3 regions of the Paraburkholderia steynii genome follow, and region 1 is predicted to be linked to each of the others. Evidence: riboswitches for the same ligand, from Rfam matches in the RefSeq annotation. Region 1 holds a riboswitch; each other region holds the start of a gene.
The links. A riboswitch is a leader RNA that binds a small molecule or an ion and turns the genes downstream of it on or off. The one in region 1 is predicted to bind cobalamin.
Positions count from the first base shown of each region.

Region 1 (8,035 bases):
CTACTTTTCTTTGCGGCGGCAAAGAAAAGTAGGTGCCGCCCCGCACAGGGGCGACGCGTGAAGCACGCTAACGAAGCGCGGATGCCAGCGCAAACACAAGCAAACCACCCACAGCGTCGGCAGACAAAAAAATCACTTCATCTGCACAGACCCTGAAACATTAACCGTCACGGTAGACGTCCCACCTTCAACAGGCACAGGCGCCGCCGCCTTGGCGCTAACATCCGACCGCATGCTCATCATCATGACAGGCCGCGGCGGCACGCCGCCACTATGCCCGACATTCACTTCGCGAATCGTATAGCCGCTATACCCAAAAGCCTGCGCAGCCGCCGTAGCCTGCTGCTTGAACGATGCAATCGCCTGCCCCGTCAGTTTCTGCCCGGCAGCGCGCTCTGCCTCCGGCGACAGTGAAAACTGCACATTCCCTACCTGCATGATCGAAGACAATTGCCCCGCGAGCTTCGATGCCGCCGCGAAGTCGTGTGACTCCAGCACAACCTCCGTGCGGCCGCGCCATGCAGAAATACGCCCATCGCGATCCGTCGACGGATAGATCGAGAACGAACCGGTGCGCGCCGTCACGCCGCTCACGCCCTTGGCCTTCTGTAGCGCCTGGTCGGCATGCTGGTTCAACGTGCCCGTCAGCGACGATGGATCGCTGGCTTCCTGTTCGTAGAACAGCGTGATATCGACGACGTCCTGCGGCACATCGGTGCTCGCCTGCGCGTTCAGCGACAGCACGCCGGCCGGCTGATACTGCTGCACAACGGTTTGCGCATGGGCCGCGACGGACGTGAGCGCGAGTGCAACAGGCGCCGCGCAGGCACCGGCCGCGAGCGCCCATACGAGCGCGGATTTTTTGGTCATTGTTCGACTCCTTCGTTGAGCAGGTTATGCATGCATGCGTCGAGAGCCGCGTCGCCAGACGCAGTTGCGCGGCGCGCGTGGCATGACGCTTGCGAGGCGGTTAGGCGTCTGAAAGGGTCGTCTGGTTCCCGAGTGAATACTCGAATGTCACGCGAACTTACGTATTCACCACGTGTTCATGCAGCGCGCTTCGCAAGCTGCTTCGTAATGAACGCCCATTCCGCCTCCGTAACGGGCGTGATCGACAGACGGTTGCCCTTCGCGAGCACGCGCATGTCGGCAAGCTCGGGATGCTCGCGCAACGTCGCCAGCGGGATCAGCTTGATTTTCTTCTTGAACACGACATCGACGAGCGTCCAGCGCGGCGTTTCCTGCGTCGACTTCTCGTCGTAGTACGGGCTCTTCGGATCGAACTGGGTAGGGTCAGGGTAGGGCGTCGACGATACTTCGGCGATGCCCGCAATGCCCGGCTCAGGGCAACTGGAGTGATAGAACAGCACGCCGTCGCCCGTCTTCATGATGTCGCGCATGAAGTTGCGCGCCTGATAGTTGCGCACGCCCGTCCAGGGCAGCGTGCGTTGCGGGGCATTCGCGAGATCGTCGATGCTCGCTTCGTCCGGTTCGGACTTCATCAGCCAGTAGCGCATGAGTCGGATTGAACGTGAAGTAGAAGGAAGTCTTCGTTGAACAGTCGGGTTCAAACGGTTTGCAACGCGGTGCTCGCCAACCAACGCAAAGCGCACGCCCAAAGAAAAACGGCATCGGATAAAGTCCGATGCCGTTCGTATAGGTCCCCGCCTTAGCCGCTAGGCCGGCATCCTGAACCTGAGGTTCAGAATTGGTCGCAGTTAGCAGCACTTCGGGTACATCAGACAGAGTGACGCGCACACCCGTGCTACAAATTTCCGCAACCGTGCATATAGCATTGGTTCAAGGAATATATGACCTTGGCGAACCAGGCAGGGAAGCTTAAAAACGTTTGCTCCACAACATGGGCCCGACCGCAAAACAATCAAGCCCAACAAAATTTTCTTTACTGCACGCTGCTGTACTGTTGGATCACAGTGCCAAGCTGCTCATTCATCTGGTGCATTGTACGCCGGATTTCTTCGGCGGGAAATGATTCTCCGTGTCGCACGCTGGCTTGCAGCCTAAGCAGTTCCGATGCCAGCGACAACGCCGCCATCACGGCGATACGATCCTGGCCGCGCACGTTGCTGTTCGAGCGGATCTTCGACATCTCGGCATCGACACGGGCCACGGCTTCGAGCAGCGCCGCTTCCGTTTCCGCCGAGCAGGCGAGACGATAGGGCTGGCCGAGGATCGACACTTCGATCTGCTTCGTGGTCATGCGTTTTCTCCGTGGCGGGTCGCGTCGTGGTTCGCGTCGTGATTGGCCTGCGCCTGCTGCTCGGGCGCGAGGAGATCGAGTTGATTGTCGGGCTCGTGACCGCGAGCGCGCGGCAGCTTCTCGAGGATGGCATTCAGACGTACTTGCGCGTCGTCGATCTTCGCGGACAGCGCATCGCGCTCCGCTTGCAATGCGGCGCGTTCTTCGCGAGTCTGTTCGAGTTCTACGCGGGTCGCTTCGCATTCGGCGCGCGCTTGTGCGAGCTGTTCTTCGAGTGCGAGGCGCGCTTCGTTGTAGCGTTGGCTGATCTCGATCAGCCGACCGATGTTCTGTGACAGTGTTTCGAGTTCGGTGAGCATGTGCTGCGTCCTCTAAAGACATGGCATTCTAGCGCGGAATGTCGCACGCTCGGACATTTGTCTCGTTTCAGGACGTAACAGTAGCGCTTTAACGCGGCATTATCCAGGTGTCTTGTCGCGATTCACGCATTTTTACCCTTGAAAAAGGGACTCTTTTAACAGTCCACCGTCATCGTCCCTGTGACCACCTCGCGTTTCTTGACGCGTGTGTACGTCACTTCTACACTTGCGGCACTCTGGTGCCCGCGCGCGGTATCGCGCCGCGCGCAGTTAAACGGGAAGCAGGGAGCGAAGTCCGCCCGGACGAGCCAACCTGCGCTGTCCTCGCAACGGTACAACGACCGCAGTTCCTGCAGGTCGACCCATGCACGCGTCGAGCCATCCATAGAGCCGATGCCGTGCGAAGCGCCACTGCGCATGATGCGTGGGAAGGCGGGTCGGCCAGTCGTCAGCCCGGATACCGGCCGGAGGCAAGGAACGTGTCGCTCCTTGTACAGGCATCGGCCCACGAGGAGCGGGCCGCGCACAGGCCCACAGGACTCTTTCGATGCTCACCTCCGTGTTTGTCCACCCGGCGTATCTGCGCCAGGTGTTTCCGCGCCCGCTGTGTCCACACTTCAGACGCGCGCCGCTTGCTGCGGTCGCCGTGATTGCCTTTGCTTCAGCCCCGCTCGCCGCAAGCGCGCAGACGGCCGACGAGGCGAATCCATCCGCCACATCCACGGATCGATCGGACAACGGCTCGACCGATACTTCGTCAAACACAATCCCCACGACTTTGTCACCCATCGTCGTCACGGCCGACCGTCGTGCGCAGCGACTCGCCGACGCGATTCCGCAGACCACGCTGTTCGATCCGCAGGACATCGCGGACAACAGCGCGCGCGACTTGCCGGGGCTGCTGCAGTTCGCGCCTGGCGCGCAGGTCGTGCGCAACGGCGGGCCGGGTGCGACGTCGAGTCTGTTTCTGCGCGGCGCGTCGTCGACACAGTCGCTCGTGCTGATCGACGGCGTGCGCGTCGATTCGGTGAGCCAGGGCAACGCGCAACTCGAACAGATTCCGCTCGACCAGATCGATCACGTCGAAGTGGTCAACGGCAACGTGTCGGCACTGTACGGCTCGGGCGCGATCGGCGGCGTGGTGCAGGTGTTCACGAAGGACGGCGGCAATCATCCGCCGCGTTTTCACTTCGACGTCGAGTACGGCAGCTATCACACGCAACGCCAGGCGGCGGGCGTCGACGGTGCGCTCGACAAGGACGGCCGCACGACCTTCAGCGTCACGCTCGCGCGCGCGAAGACGGACGGCTTTTCGTCGATCGACCCGGCGCTCGCGCCCGTCAATCCGAACGCGAACGGTTATTTCAACGAGAGCGTGAGCGCGTCGCTGCGCCACAAGCTCAACGACCAGTGGGACATCGGCCTGCGCTACTTCCAGTCGAACGGCAACGACAGCTTCGACAATCCCTTCGGCCTGCCCACCGATCTCAACAACCTGCACAGCAAGGTACAGACGGCTTCAGCCTTCGCGAACGGCAAGCTCACCGACTGGTGGACGACGCGCTTCGTCGTCGCGACGGGCAACGATCGCAGCAACACGTCGCTCAATGGCGACTATCTGTACCGCTACGATTCGGACAACCGGCAGTACACGTGGCAGAACGACTTCACGTTTGCGCGCGATCAAAAGCTTCAATTGGGCTACGAGCATCTCGACCAGACACTCGACTCGAATCAGTACAGCGCGCCCGCGCGTCACGTGAACTCGGGGTTCGCGGGCTACACGGGGCGCTTCGGCAACAGCCAGATCCAGGCGAACCTGCGGCGCGACCAGTACTCGGATTTCGGCGGAGCCAACAGTTACTATCTGGGCTATGGCTACGACTTCAACGAGCACTGGAAGGTGACTGCAAGCTGGTCCGATGCGTTTCGCGCGCCGAGCTTCAACGATCTGTACTACCCGTACAGCGGCAATCCGCTCATTCAACCGGAGCACAGCCATTCTGTCGAAGCCGCATTGCAGTACGCATCCGATGCGCTCGGCCTGATGAAGCTCACGGCATTCCAGACGCGTTATACGAACCTGATCGACTATGTGCAGACCACGCCGGGCATCTACGTCGCGGAGAACGTGGGGCATGCGAAAGTGCAGGGCATCGAAGGATCGTGGCAGGGTCACGTCGGCAGGACCGACGTGCGCGCGGCCCTAACGTTCCAGAATCCCGTCGATGAAGACACGCATACCGATCTGAACCGTCGCGCACGTCATTTCGCGTCGTTCGCCGCGAACCGCAATATCGGCACCTGGCGTGTAGGCGGCGAATGGCTCCTGAGCGGCGAACGCGATGATAGCGGCACGGCGCTCGGCGGTTATGGCATCGTGAACCTGTCCGCGCGCTACAACCTCACGAAGGCGTGGTACGTGGCCGCGCAAATCCAGAATCTCTTCGACAAGGACTATGAACTCGCCTACACGTACAACACGCCAAGGCGCGGCGCCTATATCACGCTCGGCTGGCAGCAGCAGTGACGCGCGATGAGCGGACTCGTGCAACGTCAGCCGCAACATCAGCCGATCCGGGTCGCGCGAGGCATGAGCGCGAAACGCGCGCTCGCCATCTGGACGGCGCTCGGCATCGCGGCGCTCGCGGTCTTCGTGGCGTCGCTTGCACTCGGAAGCGTGAGCGTCGCGCCGTCGCGCGTGCTCGACGCGTTGCTGCCGTCGGCTGACGTATCGTCCGATCTCGCCACGCAGATCGTTCGCACGCTGCGCCTGCCGCGCGCGCTCGCCGGCTTCGGTTGCGGCGCATTGCTTGCGCTTGCAGGCGCGTTGCTTCAGGTGCTGCTGCGCAATCCGCTGGCCGAGCCGTACGTGCTCGGCGTGTCGGGCGGCGCGGCGAGCTTTGCGCTCGTCGCGATGATCGCGGGCTGCGCGTGGTGGATCGTCGATGCATCGGCGTTCGCCGGCGCATTCGTGTCGATCCTGCTGGTGCTCGGTCTTGCACGCGGCGCGCTGTGGCGCGGCGAGCCGCAGGACGCATCGCCGCGTCTGCTGCTGACGGGCGCGGTGATCGCAGCGGGGTGGGGCGCCATCATCACGTTGCTGTTGACGGTCGCACCCGACAGCCGCTTGCGCGGCATGCTGTTCTGGCTGACAGGCGATCTGAACGGTGGCGGCATGCCGTGGCTCGCGCTCGCTGCGCTGTGCATCGCGTTGCTCGCGATCGTACCCATCGCGCCGCAACTCAATGTACTGCTGCGCGGTGACGCCGCGGCGCAAGCGCTCGGCGTTCCTGTGATGCGCGCGCGGCTGCGCGTCTACCTGGTCGCATCGCTCGCCGCTGCCGCTGCTGTGACGACGGGCGGCACGATCGGCTTTGTCGGGCTCGTCGTGCCGCACATGCTGCGTCTCGCGTTCGGCAACGATCAGCGGATGCTGCTGCCCGCAGCGGCGCTCGGCGGCGGCGTTGCCGTGATGGGGGCCGATCTGATCGCGCGTACGGTGATCGCGCCCGCGCAGTTACCCGTCGGCGTGATCACCGCGTTGATCGGCGTGCCCGTGTTCCTGTGGATGCTGCTTCGACGGAGGCGCACATGAATGCACCCATGAACGCACGCTCAAGCGCCGATACCACGCTGCACGCAGACCAACTGACCTTGCGCGCCGGTTCGCGCACCTTGCTCGATGCCTTCACGCACACGTTCTATCCGAGCGAAGTCTGGTGCATCGCCGGGCCAAACGGCGCGGGCAAGACGACGCTCATCTCGACGCTCGCGGGTCTCATGCGTCCAGCGAAAGGGCACATCGAACTGGACGGAATGCATGTGAACGCATGGCCGCTCGCGCGCCTCGCGCAGCGCCGTGCGTTGATGCCGCAAACATCGCACGATGCATTCAATGCAAGCGTACTCGACATCGTGCTGCTAAACCGTTTTCCGCATCTGGCCGGCTGGGGTTGGGAGCGAGACGAGGATCACGCAGCCGCGCATGCGGCGCTCGATGCGCTCGGTCTCGCGGACTTCGCTTCGCGCGACGTGCTGTCGCTGTCGGGTGGCGAGCGGCAGCGTGTCGCGCTGGCGGCCGTGCTATGCCAGGACGCGCCGCTGCTGCTGCTCGACGAGCCGCTCGCGCATCTGGATCTGCATCATCAGATCGACTGCCTCGAAGCGTTGAGCGCATGGACCCGCGGCGCCGGGCGTACAGTGATGTTCTCGTGCCACGATCTGAATCTCGCGCGGCGTTTCGCGACGCACGCGCTGCTGCTCGAAGGCAACGGCATCGCGCATGCGGGACCCGCGCGCGACGTGCTGACGCCCGAACTCGCCAGCCGCGCATTCGGCTATCCGCTCGTACTGATCCGCGACGGCGACGATGAAGCGCTGATTCCGGCGCTGCGCGCAGCGACTCGCAACTGAACACGCATGAACCGAACTCTTCACGCAAACACGAACATGACCACATCGCATTCCCTGCCTATCGTCGAGCCGCTCGACCAGACATTGCGCGCCGAGCTGCAACGCATCATCGACCTGAAGACCAAGCCGCCCGGCAGTCTCGGCCAGCTCGAGGCGCTCGCGCGTCAGATGGGCATGATCCAGCGCAGCACGCAGCCCACTGTCACACGTCCCGCGATCATCGTCTTCGCCGCCGATCACGGCATTGCGAACGCGGGCGTGAGTCCGTATCCGCAAGCGGTGACGGCGCAGATGGTGCTCAACTTTCTCGCTGGCGGCGCGGCGATCAATGCGTTCAGCCGCGTTGCGGGCCTCGAACTCGAAGTGGTGAATGCGGGCGTCGCGCATGAGTTCGCGCCGCACGAGAAGCTCGTCGATATCCCCGTTGCGCGTGGCACGCGCAACTTCGCGCAAGAGCCCGCGATGACGCGCGACGAAGCGCTCGCCGCGATGCGCGCGGGCGCGGACCGTGTGCGTCATCACGCGGCGTTCGGCACCAACGTGATCGGCTTCGGCGAAATGGGCATTGCGAATACGTCGTCGGCTGCGTGTTTGATGAGCCGCCTGTGCGGCGTGCCTATCGACGATTGCGTTGGGCGCGGCACAGGTCTCGACAACGCCGGCCTCGTAAAGAAGCGCAACGTGCTGGCGGCGGCGCTTGCGTATCACCCGGCATCGAATGATCCGCTCGATGTGCTCGCAACCTTCGGCGGCTTCGAAATCGCGATGATGGCGGGCGCGTATCTCGCAGCGGCACAGGCACGCATGACGATCGTCGTCGACGGCTTCATCGCGACCTCCGCGCTGCTGGTGGCCGACGCGTTCGCGCCTGCAGTGCGCGATTACTGCGTGTTTGCCCATGCGTCGAACGAAGCGGGTCATCGCCGCATGCTCGATCACTTCGGCGCGGTGCCGCTGCTCGCGCTCGACCTGCGGCTGGGCGAAGGAACGGGCGCGGCGCTTGCTATGCCTTTACTGCGCGCAGCCGCGGCGTTCGTCA
Region 1 covers NZ_FNDI01000011.1:176,089-184,123, reverse strand. Annotated here, with positions in the region: gene BLT65_RS21040 (SIMPL domain-containing protein) at 133-870, opposite strand; gene BLT65_RS21035 (EVE domain-containing protein) at 1,047-1,517, opposite strand; RNA gene ssrS (6S RNA) at 1,658-1,839, opposite strand; gene BLT65_RS21025 (cell division protein ZapA) at 1,904-2,221, opposite strand; gene BLT65_RS21020 (hypothetical protein) at 2,218-2,580, opposite strand; cobalamin riboswitch at 2,801-3,063, shown strand; gene BLT65_RS21015 (TonB-dependent receptor domain-containing protein) at 3,128-5,110, shown strand; gene BLT65_RS21010 (FecCD family ABC transporter permease) at 5,117-6,178, shown strand; gene BLT65_RS47935 (ABC transporter ATP-binding protein) at 6,175-6,996, shown strand; gene cobT (nicotinate-nucleotide--dimethylbenzimidazole phosphoribosyltransferase) at 7,033-8,035, shown strand, end outside.

Region 2 (8,035 bases), on a different contig from region 1:
GCGCGCCACGCAACGAGCGCCGCCTCGCCTTCGAGCGTGACGGCGTTCGCAATCAGCCGCCCGCCTTGTTTCAACGCGCGCCAGCACGCATCGAGCACGCCATGCGCCGTCACGCCGCCGCCGATGAAAATCGCGTCGGGCGCGGGCAAGCCTTGCAGCGCATCGGGCGCCTTGCCTGCGATCAGTTGCAGTCCCGGCACACCGAGCGCGTCGCGATTGTGCTCGATGAAACGCTGACGCTCGCCGTTCGCTTCGATCGCTATCGCGCGGCAACTGGCGTGCGCGCGCATCCATTCGATACCGATCGAGCCACAGCCCGCGCCGACGTCCCACAGCAGTTCGCCGGGCGCGGGCGCGAGGCGTCCGAGCGTCAGCGCGCGCACGTCGCGCTTCGTCAACTGGCCGTCGTGACGAAAGGCGTCGTCGAGCAGGCCTGGCGTCAACGCGAGCCGCGGCGCATCGGACGACGCATCGCGCCGGCAATCGAGCGCGATCACGTTCAGCGACGCCGTCTCGCCAATCGACCAGTCGTGCGCGCGAGCGTCGATCAGGCGTTCGGATGCGCTGCCCAGATGCTCCATCACGATCATGCGCGTCGCGCCGAAGCTGCGTTCGACGAGCCACGCGGCGACGGCGGTAGGCGTCGCGCCGTCCGCGCTTAGCGCGAACACGCGTGCGCCATCGTGCAAATGCATCTGCAGCGCCGCAAGCGGCCGACCAACCAGCGACACGGTCGCAACATCCTGCAACGCCCAGCCAAGACGCGCCGCCGCAAGCGACACCGACGAGGGAGCCGGCAGCACGCGCAATTCATCGGCTGGAACGTGGCGCGCGAGCGTTGCGCCGACGCCGTAAAACATCGGATCGCCGCTCGCCAGCACGCACACGGGCGTGTCGCGCCGCGCGAGCACGGGCGCGATGTCGAACGGATGCGGCCAAGGCTCGCGCGCGGCGTTCAGGCACACGGGCAGCATCGCCAGATGCCGCTCGCCGCCATAGATCACCGACGCGTCGATCAGCGCGCGCCGCGCCGTTTTCCCCAGGCCGGCAAAACCGTCATCGCCCATTCCCACCACGGTCAGCCACGCCGACATGCGTCGATCCTCATCTGCTTGCTGTACTGAAAACGCTGCTGCGGGCCGTGTTTCAAGGCTGCGGCATCGTTGTGCTGTTCGAAAAAAGGCATAATACCCGTTCGCCGGTGCCTTTCGGGGCCTAAGAGGGAACACACATCACTGCGATGACCGTGACTGCCCCCGCAACTGTATGCAGCGAGTCCACGCCAATTTGCGCCACTGGTGATACCGGGAAGGCCGGTGTGGACGTTGACCTGCTAGTCAGGAAACCTGCCGGCCAACAGTTCGTGCCAGTCAACATCGGGCGGGGTGTACCGATGCCGAGCCGCTCTCCTTCGAGATGCCCGGGCCGTCGCGCGACGTTAACCCGGTGATGTCTTGAGCCACGCTTTCCATTCGTCCGACGCTTCCGCCTTGCGCCCTTCGGCTTGTCCGGGGCTGTTGCGCATCGTACCCGCGCTCGACGGCGGCATCTGCCGCGTGAAGCTGGCGGGCGGCGAATTGAGCGCAACGCAGGCGCTCGCCATCGCCGGGGCGATCGACGAACACGCGTCGGGTATCGTCGACATTACGAATCGCGCGAACCTGCAATTGCGCGGCGTCAAGCACGGTCATGAAGACGCGCTCATTGCGGCACTCCTCGACGCGGGCCTCGGCCCGCAAAACACTGAGCACGCATTCGCCGACGACGTGCGCAACGTAATGATCAGCCCAGCGACGGGCCGCGATGCGAGCGCCTTATTCGACACAACCGCGCTCACTGCCGATCTGCTCACGCTGCTTCAAAGCGACACGCGTTTCGTCGCGCTGTCGCCGAAATTTTCGCTGATGCTCGATGGCGGCGAGCGTCTGATGATGCTCGATCATCCGCACGACATCTGGTTTTCGGCGATGCCGCATCGTGAGCGTTCTGACGCCTGGTTCGCGTTCGGCCTTGCAGGATGTCCGCCCGTTCTTGCGCAACATGACGGCGCATTAGCCGCCGTCACGGCTTCGGATCTCGCAACGTTCACGCGAGCGCTCATACACACGTTCCTCGACCTCGCCGCGCCAGACGATACCCGCATGCGCGACCTGCTCGCCAAGCATTCCATCGAGAGCATCATCAGGCACGCCGAACGCAAATGCGGCGTACAGACGTTGCGCGACGCGTCGATCGAACGCTGGCACCGCGAACCTGCCGATGCGTCGCGAAGGCTCGGCGCGTATCGACAAAACGACGGCCATCGTTGGCATGTCGGCGCGCAGCCCGCATTGGGCCGCATCGACAGCGCGGTACTGCGTGGCCTCGCCGAACTCACGCACGGCAACGAACGCGCAACCCTGCGCATGACACCGTGGCAAAGCGTGCTGCTCACCGATATCGACCCAGCGAACCTCGACGCCACGCTACGGAAGCTCGAAGCACTGGGCCTCGCCACCACTTCGCAAAATCCGCTAACCCGCGTGATCGCATGCACCGGCTCCGCAGGCTGCGCGAAGAGCCAGGCGGACACCAAAGCCGATGCCCTGAAGCTCGCTGCACACGTGCCCGCACATGCGCAAGTGCATCTCAGCGGCTGCCCACGTTCCTGTGCAGCCGCGCACCGCGCGCCCTACACGCTGCTCGCAGTGGCCGACGGCCATTACGACCTGTACCAGACACACGACCCGCGCGAGCCCAACGGCTTCGGCCGATGCATCGCGCGCGGTCTGACGATCGACGAAGCGGCAGACGTGCTACAAGCATCCGCCCTTCCCCCAACTGATGAGCCATTCGATGCTTGACTACATCCGCGACGGACAGGAAATTTATCGCCAGTCGTTCGCGACGATACGCGCGGAAGCCGATCTTTCGCGCATTCCCGCCGACCTCGAAAAGCTCGCCGTGCGCGTGATCCACGCATGCGGGATGGTCGATATCATCGGCGATCTGCGCTTTTCGGACGGCGCAGGCCGCGCCGGGCGCCAGGCCCTCGCCAACGGCGCGCCAATCCTCTGCGACGCGCGCATGGTCGCCGAAGGCATCACACGCGCGCGGCTGCCCGCGCACAACGAAGTGATCTGCACGCTGGCCGATCCATCCGTGCCCGCGCTCGCGCGCGAGATGAACAACACGCGTTCGGCGGCGGCGCTCGAACTGTGGCAGCCACATCTGCCAGGCAGCGTCGTCGTAATCGGCAATGCGCCGACCTCGCTCTTTCATCTGCTCGACATGCTCGATAGCGGCGCGCCGCGCCCCGCGCTGATTCTCGGCTTCCCGGTCGGCTTCATCGGCGCGGCGGAGTCGAAGGCGATGCTCGCCGCCAATAGCCGCGGCGTGCCGTTCGTCGCCGTGCAAGGCCGGCGCGGCGGCAGCGCGATGGCGGCAGCCGCCGTGAACGCGCTCGCATCGGAGGACGAATAATGGCCGATCAGGCGAACAGCACGCGCGGGCGTCTCTATGGTCTCGGCGTCGGTCCCGGCGACCCGGAACTGATCACGGTGAAAGCGCTGCGGCTGCTGAAATCGGCACACGTGGTCGCGTACTTCGTCGCGAAGGGCAAGAAAGGCAACGCGTTTTCGATCATCGAGTCGCATCTGTCGAGCGAGCAGGAACAGTTGCCGCTCGTCTATCCCGTGACAACGGAAGCGCTCGAACCGCCGCTGTCGTACGAAGCGATCATCGCCGACTTCTACGACACGGCCGCCGAAGTGGTCGCGAAGCACCTCGATGCGGGACGCGACGTGGCCGTGATCTGCGAAGGCGATCCGTTCTTCTACGGCTCGTACATGTACCTGCACGACCGGCTCGCCAACCGGCTTGCGCCGCGCTTCGAAGGCGAAGTGGTGCCCGGCGTGTGCTCGATGCTCGGCGGCGTCGCCGTGCTCGGCCAGCCGCTCGTATATCGCAACCAGACGCTGTCGGTGCTGTCAGGCGTGTTGCCCGAAGACGAACTCAAGCGCCGTCTCGCCGCTGCCGATGCCGCCGTCGTGATGAAGCTCGGCCGCAATTTCGACAAGGTGCGCCGTGTGCTCGACGAACTGGGACTCGCGGAGCGTGCTCTGTACGTCGAACGCGCGACGATGGCGAACCAGCGCATCGTGCCGCTTGCCGAAGTCGACCCGATGGCGTCGCCGTATTTCTCGCTGCTCGTCGTGCCGGGGGAAAAATGGCAAGGCTGACGACGCCGCCCGCAATCGTGATCCTCGGCGTCGGCGCGCTGGACACGGCGCGGCGCGTGCAATCCCTTTATGACGGCGCGCAGGTGCATGGCCTGCAAGGCCGCGTCGCCGACGCCGATGTCGCCTACACGGAACTCAACGCGCATCTGCGCGAGCTGTATGCGAGCGGCACGCCGATCATCGCGTTGTGCGCGGCGGGCATCGTGATCCGCTGCATTGCGCCGCTGCTCGCGGACAAAGGCGTCGAGCCGCCCGTGCTGGCCGTCGCCGAGGATGGCAGCGCCGTCGTGCCGCTGCTCGGCGGGCTGTCGGGCGTCAACGTGATGGCGCGCGAAATCGCCGCCGCGCTCGACGTGCCGCCCGCGATCACCACAAGCGGCGAACTGCGCTTCGGCGCGTGCGTGCTGAATCCGCCCGACGGCTACACGCTTGCCAGCATCGACCAGGGCAAGCGCTTCGTGTCCGATCTGCTCGCGGGCGAGGCGACGCGCATCGAAGGCGACGCACCGTGGCTCGACAGCGTGCAACTGCCGCGCGCCGACAACGCTCGACGCGCGATCCGCGTCACGCCGCTGGCGTGGAACGGCGCGACGGACGAACTGGTGATTCATCCGCGCAGTGTCGTCGTCGCCGTCCATGCAACGGGACCGGGTGACGGCTTGTTGCATCAACGGATACTCGAAGCGGCGCAGACGCATGGGCTGGCGGCGCAATCGCTGGCGGTGCTGCTCGCGCCTGCTTCGCTGACGGGCGATCCCGCGCTTCAACAGGCTGCGGATACGCTGCAGGTCGCATTGCGCTTCGCCGTCGGCAGCGGTGACGACAACGGCGCGGGCCAGATGCTCAGCCAAACCCTACGTGTGCCCCACAAAGCGCTCGATGCAAACGCCGACGCGTCCATCGCCTTCGCCGTCGCGCACGCGCCGCTCGATCCCGCGACAGTCGGCCGCGCGCGCGGCAAGCTGAGCGTGATCGGCCTCGGACCCGGTGACGCGTCGCTGATGGTGCCCGCCGCGCGCACGGCGCTGACGCAGGCCACCGACATCCTCGGCTACGAAACCTACGTGAAGATGGCAGGCCCGTTCCGCGCGGACCAGCGTGTGCATGGCACCGACAATCGCGAGGAAATGCAGCGCGCCCGCCACGCATTCGAACTGGCGAGCACGGGACGGCACGTGGCGATGGTGTCGTCCGGAGATCCAGGCGTGTTCGCGATGGCGGCCGCCGTACTCGAAGCGCTCGACAAAGTGCGCGACGACGCGCAATACGCGGCGTGGGCGGGTGTCGAACTGGAAATCGTGCCCGGCGTGTCCGCCGCGCTGGCGACAGCCGCGCAGGCAGGCGCGCCGCTCGGCCACGATTTCTGCATGCTGTCGCTGTCGGACAATCTGAAACCGTGGTCGATCATCGAAACGCGGCTGCGTCACGCAGCCGAAGCCGATCTGGTGATGGCGTTCTACAACCCGATTTCGCGCGCCCGTCCGTGGCAACTCGACAAGGCGCTCAATATCGTGCGCGAATCTCGCGCGCCGACGACAATCGTCGTGCTCGGCCGCGATATTGGCCGTCCCGGCGCGACATTGAAAACGACGACGCTCGCCGAGCTGAAATCCGTCGATGTCGATATGCGAACGATGGTAATAATCGGCTCATCGACGACCCGCGTGTTCCGCCCCGCCGGGCACGGCCGGGAATGGGTTTACACGCCGCGCTGGTACGAATAGGGGCCGCTTAAACGTTTGCATCGATTTAAACCGGCCATTTATTGAAATTGAATAAAGCCGGCGAAAGGTGAATTACGGCCGCGCAAGAAAAATAAACTAAAGTTTTTTCATGACGCGACGTATACAACGATTATCTCCGGCCACCGCTTCATTCGCCCATCATGCAAACCAGTGAAGACACCGTCGACACAGACGCGAGCGCGCCTGTCACCGCTGCGCGTCAGCTTTCGCCCGATGCCGTACCCGTCGGCACGCCGCTCGAATTTCCGATTATCGACAGCGATGGCGCGCTGCTGTTCGATCGCGGCGCGATCGTAATCGGCGCGGATGAGCACCGCTTCCTGTTCCAGCATTTCAAGCCGCAGCGCGGCGACCTGGACACCGCGAACGACGACGGCACGCGCGCCACACAGGCGGCAGCCAAGCCAGGCGACGCCGAAGCGCTCGCGCTCAAGGACATGCATCTGACGATCGGCGCGCTGATCGGCGTGCGCTCGCAGGTCGGCATGGGCGCGCCGATGCATCCGTCGCGCATCATCGGCTTTGCGCCGAACGAGTCGCTGTTCGTCACGCCGCCGCTCGTCGACGGCAAGCCGATGGCGCTCTCCGTCGGCGAGAACGTCGAGATCGTCGCGATTGCGAGCCAGGCGGTGTTCCGCTTCGTGTGTACCGTCGATTCCGTCTGCCAGGTGCCGTTCCACTATCTCGTGCTGTCGAAGCCGGGCGTGGTCCGCCGGCTGCGCGAGCGCAAGTCGGTGCGCGTGCGCGCGAGCCTGCCGCTGCGCTTCAGCGTCGAAGCGCAAGGCACGGGCTACGAAAGCCTCGGGCTCGTGCAGAGCGTGAGCGCGCTGGGCATGTCGTTTTCCGCCGCGTGGACGGTCGGCGAAATCGGCAAGCGCATCCGCGTGGCGTTCACGCTGCGCTCCAAAGACATGGAGACGCCGATCGAAACCACGGCGATCATCCGCAACGTCCAGCCCGGCTCAAAACCCGGCGATCCCGCTACGCACGGCATCGAGTTCGACCAGCTCAACCAGGTCGAGCAGATGGCGCTGAAAGTCTATGTATTCGACCGGATCGACGATGTGATCTTCTGGACGAGCGGACCAAAGTAACGCCTGACATTGCGCTCGCGCATGAAAAAAACGGCCCGGTCATTTGCGTGACCGGGCCGTTTGGCTTGTGGGCCGCCTCGACGTCGGCGGCCCGTGTGAGCGCTGTTACTGCGCGGGTGGTTTTTGCAGCGATTGCGGCATCTGCCACTGTTGTCGCTGCGGCGGCTGTTGCAGCTGCTGCAACTGGAGGAGCCGTTGCGCTTGCGGCTGTACTTGCGGCTGTACTTGCGGCTGCGCTTGCTCCTGCTTCATCTGCTGCGGCCGTGGTGACTGCGGCGCGGCGGGCGCAGCCGGCACTGCCGAAACAGACTGCCCGCTCACGCGAATCTCGACGCGGCGGTTCGGCGCCAGACACGCGATCACAGCAGCAGACTTCCGTCCCGGGCAGGTCGCGATCGGCGCAGTCGATCCCGCACCGCGCACGTCGAAGCGCGCTGGGTTCAGCCCGCGTTCCTGCAGCGCGTCCGCTACAGCCTGCGCACGGCGCCGCGACAGGTCGCGGTTGTGCGCGACCGAGCCGAAGCGGTCCGTGTAGCCGATCACCGTGACGACATCGATCGATTGCGCGCGCTTCAGATCCGTTGCGAGCGCGTCGATCGCAATGGCGCCATCCGCCTTGAGCTTCGCGCTGTCGAAATCGAACAGTGCGTCGGCGGACAACGAGATCGGCGTGGCGGATTCGACGACAGGCGGCGGTGGCGGTGGAGGCGCACAGTGATCGAGCTCCTGATTCACCTGCACGCTCAGCTTCTGCGCGCGCTCGATCGCTTCCCAACCGTGTACCCAGCGCGTGCCGTGCGTTTCGTCCTGCTCCTTCCAGACTTCGTCGGTGAGGGCAAGCAAGCGGCCCGCCGACTCGCCCTTGCACATCGATGCCGACACCCGCGCGTTGGTTGCTTCGATAGCGCGGATCGCCTGCACCCACTTGTCGCGTGTGGGCCAGTTCTTCGCCGTGTATAGCGGCTCCCACGGCACG
Region 2 covers NZ_FNDI01000021.1:76,408-84,442, reverse strand. Annotated here, with positions in the region: gene cbiE (precorrin-6y C5,15-methyltransferase (decarboxylating) subunit CbiE) at 1-1,094, opposite strand, end outside; cobalamin riboswitch at 1,183-1,368, shown strand; gene cobG (precorrin-3B synthase) at 1,455-2,843, shown strand; gene BLT65_RS31065 (precorrin-8X methylmutase) at 2,836-3,462, shown strand; gene BLT65_RS31060 (precorrin-2 C(20)-methyltransferase) at 3,462-4,220, shown strand; gene cobJ (precorrin-3B C(17)-methyltransferase) at 4,208-5,944, shown strand; gene BLT65_RS31050 (flagellar brake protein) at 6,106-7,059, shown strand; gene BLT65_RS31045 (OmpA family protein) at 7,165-8,035, opposite strand, start outside.
Region 2: it holds a riboswitch for cobalamin, as region 1 does, so the genes downstream of both, cobG (precorrin-3B synthase) here and BLT65_RS21015 (TonB-dependent receptor domain-containing protein) in region 1, are expected to answer to the same signal.

Region 3 (8,035 bases), on a different contig from region 1:
GGCGGGCGGCGCGGGGTTTTCCGACGCACCCGCCCGATGGCGATTCTTGCCGTGTTTCGACAAATTCGAAAACTGTTTTCAAGCGGTATTGGTGGTAAAGCCCAAGGGTGGTCATTTATAGTGGCCGGACGTGAGACGTCAGTTTTTTCCGGTGTTAAATATCGGATAACTAACAAAATTTCACCTCAATTTGAATGGGTGGTGCGGGTCACCGCCTTTTCGACTGCGTCTGCCCGTGAACAGGCAGATTAACCTTTAGGGAGAACATTAAAATGAAACTGGCAACGATCGCGTCGGTCATGCTGGCAGCCGCGCTGGCGGCGACCTCGGTACAGGCAGCGGACTCGCTCGCGAAGGCTGCGGATACGCTCGTGGAAGCTGCGCCGCCCATCCATCTGAAGGCGCGCATCATCGCGCTCGACGCCGGTGCTCGCACGGTCACGCTGAAGGGCGAAGACGGCATCGAGGTCACGATGCAGGTGGATGGAAAAATGGCCGGGTTCGACAAGCTGCGCGTGGGCGAGAAGGTCGACGTGCTGTACAAGAATGCATTGCTCGTCCAGGCCGAGAAGGTGGACCCCGCCGGCAAGGGCATCCGTGAGCGCGTCGATGCTCAGGTGACCCTGAAAGGCCCGGACGGCCGGGATTCGGTGCATCAGGTCGAAACGCTGTCCACTGTGCAGAAGATCGATCCCGCCAAACGCCTGCTCACGCTGCGCGGTGTCTACGAGACGCAGATCATCAGGGTCACGCCGGATTTCGACCTGAAGGACCTGCACGTCGGCGACACGATCCACGCGGTTTTCGTCTCGGCGACGGCTATCGAAGTCACGCCGCAAGGCGCTGCGCACTGAGTTGCGCATGTCCACCGGCTGTCGCAGGGCGGCAGCCGGTGGACTTCCCCTTTAGCGAACCCCACGCAATCGAACGGCGGCATGAGGCACGACTCATGCCGCCGTCTCTCCTTGACGCTACCTGCCGGCGGGCCTAAACTCGCCGCACTCTGGTGCTCGCGCGCGCGCTCTCTGCGCGCGCAGTTAAACGGGAAATAGCAGGCTGTGTGCGCAGGCGCCGGTCAAACTATGCTGCTCCCCGCAACGGTAGGTGAAGGCATCGCGCAGACGATGCAGAGCCGGCCTCGCTGCATGTGCGTCCAATAGCGGCCCATGCAGACAATCCACTGCGCGAAAACGCTCGCGCGGGAAGGAGAGGCGGCGCTTTCATCAGCCCGGATACCGGCCCGAGAAAACGACGCCATGCTGCGGGGATGCGGCACTGCGTTCACGATTCCTCATGCGTCGCAGCGCGGTTTCGCGCCCGGATCGATCGGGCCGCGAAGCCCATGCGGCGCCGTTTTCGTCCCCGTGCATCACTTATGACCTTGCATCGCTTGCCGGACGGCGCGCGACTTCGAGGTCACTCGACCGCATTTCGAGTTACGGAGCCACCATGCAGACACAGATGCGCAAGATTCCGGTGACGATCGTCACGGGTTTTCTCGGCAGCGGCAAAACGACGTTGATGCGTCACATTCTTCAGCACGCGGGCGGTTTGCGCATCGCGGTGATCGTCAACGAGTTCGGCGAGCTTGGCATCGACGGCGAGATTCTCAAGGGCTGCGGCATCGGTTGCGATGAAAACGGCAACGAGACGGAAGGTCAGCTTTACGAGCTTGCCAACGGCTGCCTGTGCTGCACCGTGCAGGAAGAGTTCTTCCCCGTGATGGAGCAGCTTGTGGAGCGGCGCGAGCAGATCGATCACGTGCTGATCGAAACGTCGGGCCTCGCGCTGCCGAAGCCGCTTGTGCAGGCGTTCAACTGGCCGTCGATCAAGAACAGCTTCACCGTCGATGCCGTCGTGACGGTGGTCGACGGCCCGGCTGTCGCGAGCGGTCAGTTCGCCGAAGACCCCGCTGCCGTCGATCAGTTGCGCAAGGCCGATCCGAATCTCGATCACGAATCGCCGCTGCACGAGCTGTTCGAAGACCAGTTGTCGGCAGCGGATCTCGTGATCCTCAACAAGACCGATCTGCTCGACGAAGCGCAGCAGGCGAGCGTCGAAGCCGTCATTCGCGAAGAGATTCCGCCGCAGGTCAAGGTGGTGCGCGCGCATATGGGGCAACTCGATCTGCACGCGCTGCTCGGGCTTGAATCCGCTTCGGAAGAAACGATTCATCTGCGTCACGACCATCATGGCTCCGCGGATGATCCCGAGCATGCGGATCATCATCACGACGAGTTCGACTCCGTGGTCGTGTCGGCGCGCGCGCCGTCGCGTGAGGCGATGATCGCGGCGTTGCAACGGGTCGTCGAAGGCCACACGATCTATCGCGTGAAGGGCTTTGCCGCGCTGCAGGGCGCGCCGATGCGTCTGGTGATTCAGGGCGTGGGCAGGCGCTTTGACAGCTATTTCGACCGGCGCTGGCAGGCGGGCGAACTCGATGCGTCGTCGCTGAGCCGCTTCGTGCTGATCGGCGAAGACCTCGATCAGCCTGTGCTGCAACGCGCGCTCGACGAAGCGCTGAGCGCTCAGGAACAACAGGCTTAAGGCACCGCGATGCATCTGCTGCGCACCGTTCCCGGCGGTTTCGTCGACGATACGAAGGGCGTGATCCGTATCGACCAGAAGCCCGCCGATATCGTGATCCTCAGTTCCGCCGACACGACGCTGTCCCTGCTCGCGAGCGTCGTGCCGCGTCTGGGCGACGGTTTTCCGAGCGTGCGCCTGGCGAATGTCACGTATCTGCGACAGCCGGCTTCGGTGGATTTCTACCTGGACGATGTGTTGCAGCATGCACGCGTCGTCGTCGTCGATCATCTGGGCGGCGAGGCGTACTGGCCGTACGGCATCGAACAGGTCGTGGCGCTGGCGCAGCGCAAGCAGCAGACGCTCGCGATGTTTTCCGGCGACTTGCAGGAAGACCCGAACCTGCTCGCGCGCAGCACGGCTGACGCGGACCTGTGCCATCAGTTGTGGCGCTATCTGCGCGAGGGCGGCGCGCACAACGCCGAATCGTTCATGCGCTGCATTGCGTGGCGCGGCTTCGGTTGGGGCAAGGAGCCGGCGCCGCCGAGTCCGTTGCCGGCCGCCGCGCTGTATCACCCCGGGCGCGACCTGGCGACCATCGACGACTGGCAGGTGCGCTGGAAGCCCGACGCGCCCGTCGTCGCGATTCTGTTCTACAAGGCGCATTTGCAGGCGGCCAACACGGCCGTATTCGATGCGCTGATCGATGCGCTCGAAGCGCGCGGGATGAATCCGTTGCCCGTCGCGATCACATCGTTGAAAGACACGATCAGCCGCGATGTCGTGCAGCAACTCGCCGCGCAGCATCGCATTGCGCTCGTGCTGAACACGACGGCGTTCGCGGCTTCCGCCATCGACGATCCCGAGCCGCTCGCGCTGGCGGGCGACGCGCCCGTGATGCAGGTGATCCTGAGCGGCGGCAATCGCGAAGACTGGGTGAACGACAATCACGGTCTCAATTCGCGCGACATCGCGATGCACGTCGCGCTGCCCGAAGTGGATGGCCGCATCATCACGCGCGCGATCAGTTTCAAGGGGCTTGCGTATCGCTGCCCGCACACCGAAGTGGACGTGGTCCGCTATCAGCCCGATCACGAACGCGTTGCGTTCGTCGCGGAGTTGAGCGAGCGCTGGTGCAGGTTGCGCATCAAAGAGAATGCGGACAAGAAGCTCGCGCTGATCCTCGCGAACTATCCGATGAGCGAAGGGCGCATCGGCAACGGCGTGGGACTCGATACGCCGGCGTCCGTGGTGAACATTCTGACGATGCTGCGCGGCGAGGGCTATCGCATCGACGACGTGCCTTCGAACGGCGATGCGTTGATGGATGCTTTGACGCAAGGCGTGACCAACGATCCCGTCGTTCGCGATCTGCGGCCCGCTTTGCAAAGCCTTGCGTTGAGCGATTACATGACGCACTTCGCGCGTCTGCCGCAGTCGATGCGCGACGCTTTGAATGCGAAGTGGGGCCCGCCCGAACAAGATCCTACTTTGCGGCGCGGGCGCTTCATGATCGCGGGCTGGCGATGCGGGTATGTGTTCATCGGTATTCAGCCGCCGCGTTCGCGCGAACAGAACGATTACGCGAGCTATCACGACGCCGAACTCGTTCCGCCGCATGCGTATCTCGCGTTCTATTTCTGGCTGCGTCATCAGTTCAATATCGATGCCGTTGTGCATGTCGGCAAGCACGGCAACCTCGAATGGCTGCCGGGCAAGAGCGTCGCGCTGAGCGATGCTTGCTGGCCCGATGCGATATTCGGGCCGTTGCCGCATCTGTACCCGTTCATCGTCAACGATCCGGGCGAGGGCAGTCAGGCAAAGCGGCGCGCGCAGGCTGTGATCATTGATCATCTGATGCCGCCGCTCACGCGCGCGGAAAACTATGGGCCTTTGCAGGACCTCGAACGCCAGGTCGATGAATACTACGACGCGTTGATGGTCGATCCGCGCCGCGCGAAGCTGTTGCGCCGGACTATTCTCGATACGATCGTCAAGCATCGGCTGCATGAAGAGCTGAGTCTCGAAGCACCTGTTGATAGCGATGCGGAAGACTCGTTACTGACGAGCGTCGATGCATGGCTGTGCGAGCTGAAGGAGGCGCAGATTCGTGACGGCTTGCATACGTTCGGGCAATCGCCTGACGGCATACAACGGCGCGACACGTTGCTCGCGCTTGGGCGCTTTCCAGTAGGCGATGGACGGGGCGCAAAGGCGGGCATTATCGATGCGCTGGCGCGCGATCTCGGTGTGGATCATCTGTTCGATCCGTTGTCGGCGGATTGGTCGGCCGAGTGGAACGGCCCGCGTCCTGCTCTGTTGCAGCGGGTCAGTGACGCGCCGTGGCGCCATAACGGCGATACGCGCGAAAGGCTCGAACTGCTCGCGGCGTCCATGCTCGATGATATGTGCGGGATGTCGCCTGACGCGTTCTCAACCATAGATGAACTGCCGCAAGCAGCGCGCGTGCTCGAACGTTTGCGCGACGATATCCTGCCGCGTCTCGACGCATGTGGCCCGCACGAACTGATGCACCTGAAGCGCGGACTCGAAGGACGCTTCGTGCCGCCCGGCCCGAGCGGCTCGCCGTCGCGCGGACGTCCCGACGTGCTGCCCACGGGCCGCAACTTCTATTCCGTCGATACCCGCGCCATTCCGACGCAAGCGGCGTGGTCGCTGGGACTCAAGTCCGCGCAGACGCTGATCGAGCGGCACTTGCAGGAGCACGGCGACTATCCGCGCGCGATTGGCCTCTCCGTGTGGGGCACGGCGACGATGCGAACGGGCGGCGACGATATCGCGCAGGCACTCGCGCTGCTTGGCGTGCGGCCGAAGTGGGCGCCGGGCAGTCATCGCGTGACGGACTTTGAAATCATGCCGATTGCGGCGTTCGATCGTCCGCGGACCGATGTCACGTTGCGCGTGTCGGGTTTCTTCCGCGATGCGTTTGCGAACGTGATGCATCTGTTCGATGCAGCCGTGCAGGCCGTTGCCGAACTCGACGAGCCCGAAGACGTCAATCCCATCCGCGCGCGCGTCCTGCGCGAGCGCGACGCGTGGATCGCGCGCGGCGTCGCTCCCGACGAAGCGCGCAGGCGTGCGGGCTTTCGCGTGTTCAGCGCGCGTCCGGGTGCCTATGGCGCAGGTTTGCAGCAGATGATCGACACGCAGCAATGGCAAACGGATGCCGATCTCGCGGACGCGTATCTGTCGTGGGGCGGCTATGCGTACACGCAGAAAAGCGCCGGCGAAGAGGCGCGGCACGCATTCGGCACGCGGCTCGCGGCGATGGATGTGGTGTTGCAGAACCAGGACAACCGCGAGCACGACGTGCTCGATTCGAACGATTACTACCAGTTTCAAGGCGGCATGACGGCGGCCGTGCGGCATCTCGCGGGCAGCCAGCCGCATGTGTATCACGCCGATCACAGCAACCCTGACACACCGCGCGTGCGCACGCTGCATGAAGAGATCGCGCGCGTGATCCGTTCGCGCGTGGTAAATCCGAAGTGGCTGGATGGCGTGAAGCGTCACGGATACAAAGGCGCGGCGGAAATCGCAGCGACTGTCGATTATCTGTACGGCTACGACGCGACCGCGCGTGTGGTCGCCGATCATCAATACGCGCTCGTCGCCGATGCGTATCTGAACGACGCCGATACGCGTGAGTTCATGCGCAAGCACAATCCCCATGCGCTGCATGGCGTTTGCGAGCGGCTGCTCGAAGCGATGCAACGTGGACTATGGCAACAACCGGGCGAGTATCGCGCGCAGGTCGAACAGCATCTGCTGGATAGCGAACAGCACATCGAAGGATCACGATCATGAGCGAAGCCAGCGCGCGGCGCGCGGCCTTTCCGTTTTCTGCGTTGATCGGCCAGGCGGCGCTTCAACAGGCGCTGCTGCTGGCCGCTGTCGATCCCGGCATTGGCGGCGTGCTGGTCAGCGGGCCGCGTGGGACGGCGAAATCGACGGCTGCGCGCGCGTTGGCCGAGTTGTTGCCAGAAGGCCAGTTCGTGACGTTGCCGCTCGGCGCGAGCGAAGACCGGCTAATCGGCACGCTCGATATCGAATCGGCGTTGCGCGATGCATCGGTGCGCTTTTCGCCGGGGCTGCTGGCGAAGGCGCATCGCGGCGTGTTGTATGTCGATGAAGTGAACCTGTTGCCCGATGGGCTCGTCGATGCGCTGCTCGATGCGGCGGCGAGCGGTGTGAACACGGTCGAGCGCGACAGCGTTTCACACACGCACGATGCGAGCTTCGTGCTGATCGGCACGATGAACCCGGAAGAGGGCGAGTTGCGTCCGCAACTGACGGACCGGTTTGGCTTGATGGTTGAGCTGGAAAATTGTTACGAGCCGCAGATACGTCAGGCGATCGTCAAGGCGCGGCTTGCGTTCGATCTCGATCCCCGTGGCTTTCGCGCAGGATACGAGGCACAGCAGGACGCACACGCCGCGAGGCTTCGCGATGCGCGTGCGGCTTTGGCGCGCTTTTCGTTCGACGATGCCGTGCTCGCGCATGTCAGCACGCTGTGCATTGCGGCTGGCGTTGACGGTATGCGCGCCGATCTCGTGATGCTGCGCGCGGCGCGTGCGCTGGCGGCGTTCGAACAGGCCGATGCGGTGACGGTCGCGCATGTCGACAGTGTGGCTGAATCGGTGCTGCTGCATCGGCGTCGGCAGGATGAGCCTGCCTCGCAGCAGCAGGACGGTTCGTCTGCACCGTCGTCTTCTTCTGCGCAGCATGCTTCAACCGGTACCGCGACTGCTACAGCAGAAGCCGACTACGGTTATCTTCCTCCAGAACCTGCAGGCTTGACGCGGGTGAAGGGCGTCATTCCACTCAACGCAAAAAAACGCTAAGCCATCGAAAGAGCGCGGCCGCGCGCGCAATGCGCAGCGGTTTTCGATGGCGGCAAGGCGCGGGCGATGTGGCGCGAGGCGGTTCGCCTGGCGCGCGACGCATCGCGTGGCCACGCACGCTCGCGGCAAAGCGCAACGCGCGATTGCGTAGCGAACACCTGCGGTTCGTCCATGAAGAAGCACGCGGCGGGGTGCTGCATTGCTTCGTGCTCGATTGTTCCCATTCGATGCTGGCAGGACATCAGTTGGCGCTCGCCAAAGGGCTGCTCGTCGCGCTGTTCGATCAGGCGCGCGCGACGCGCTCGGAGGTTGCGCTGGTGTGTTTTGGTGGCGTCGGGGCGGATGTGCGCTTCGGCCCCGCCGTGCCGCGGTGGTGGATAGAGCGGTGGCTCGCGCCTGTTGGCGGCGGTGGCGGCACGCCTTTCGTGCTGGGTATCGAAACGGCGTCTGCGTTGCTCGAACGGGCGGCGCGCCTCAAGCCTGCGCAGCAGCGCTGGCTGTGGATTCTTTCCGACGGCCGCAGCAGCGGTTCTCCTTCGCGGCCGGCATCGGCGGATCATGTCGTGCTGGTCGATTTCGAGCAAGTTGAACGTGTGCGGATCGGGCGTTGTGAACAGATCGCGAAGGCGTGGGACGGCTTGCAT
Region 3 covers NZ_FNDI01000021.1:58,478-66,512, forward strand. Annotated here, with positions in the region: gene BLT65_RS46685 (hypothetical protein) at 37-252, shown strand; gene BLT65_RS31005 (hypothetical protein) at 273-854, shown strand; cobalamin riboswitch at 988-1,258, shown strand; gene cobW (cobalamin biosynthesis protein CobW) at 1,450-2,547, shown strand; gene cobN (cobaltochelatase subunit CobN) at 2,557-6,354, shown strand; gene BLT65_RS31020 (magnesium chelatase ATPase subunit I) at 6,351-7,391, shown strand; gene BLT65_RS31025 (vWA domain-containing protein) at 7,421-8,035, shown strand, end outside.
Region 3: it holds a riboswitch for cobalamin, as region 1 does, so the genes downstream of both, cobW (cobalamin biosynthesis protein CobW) here and BLT65_RS21015 (TonB-dependent receptor domain-containing protein) in region 1, are expected to answer to the same signal.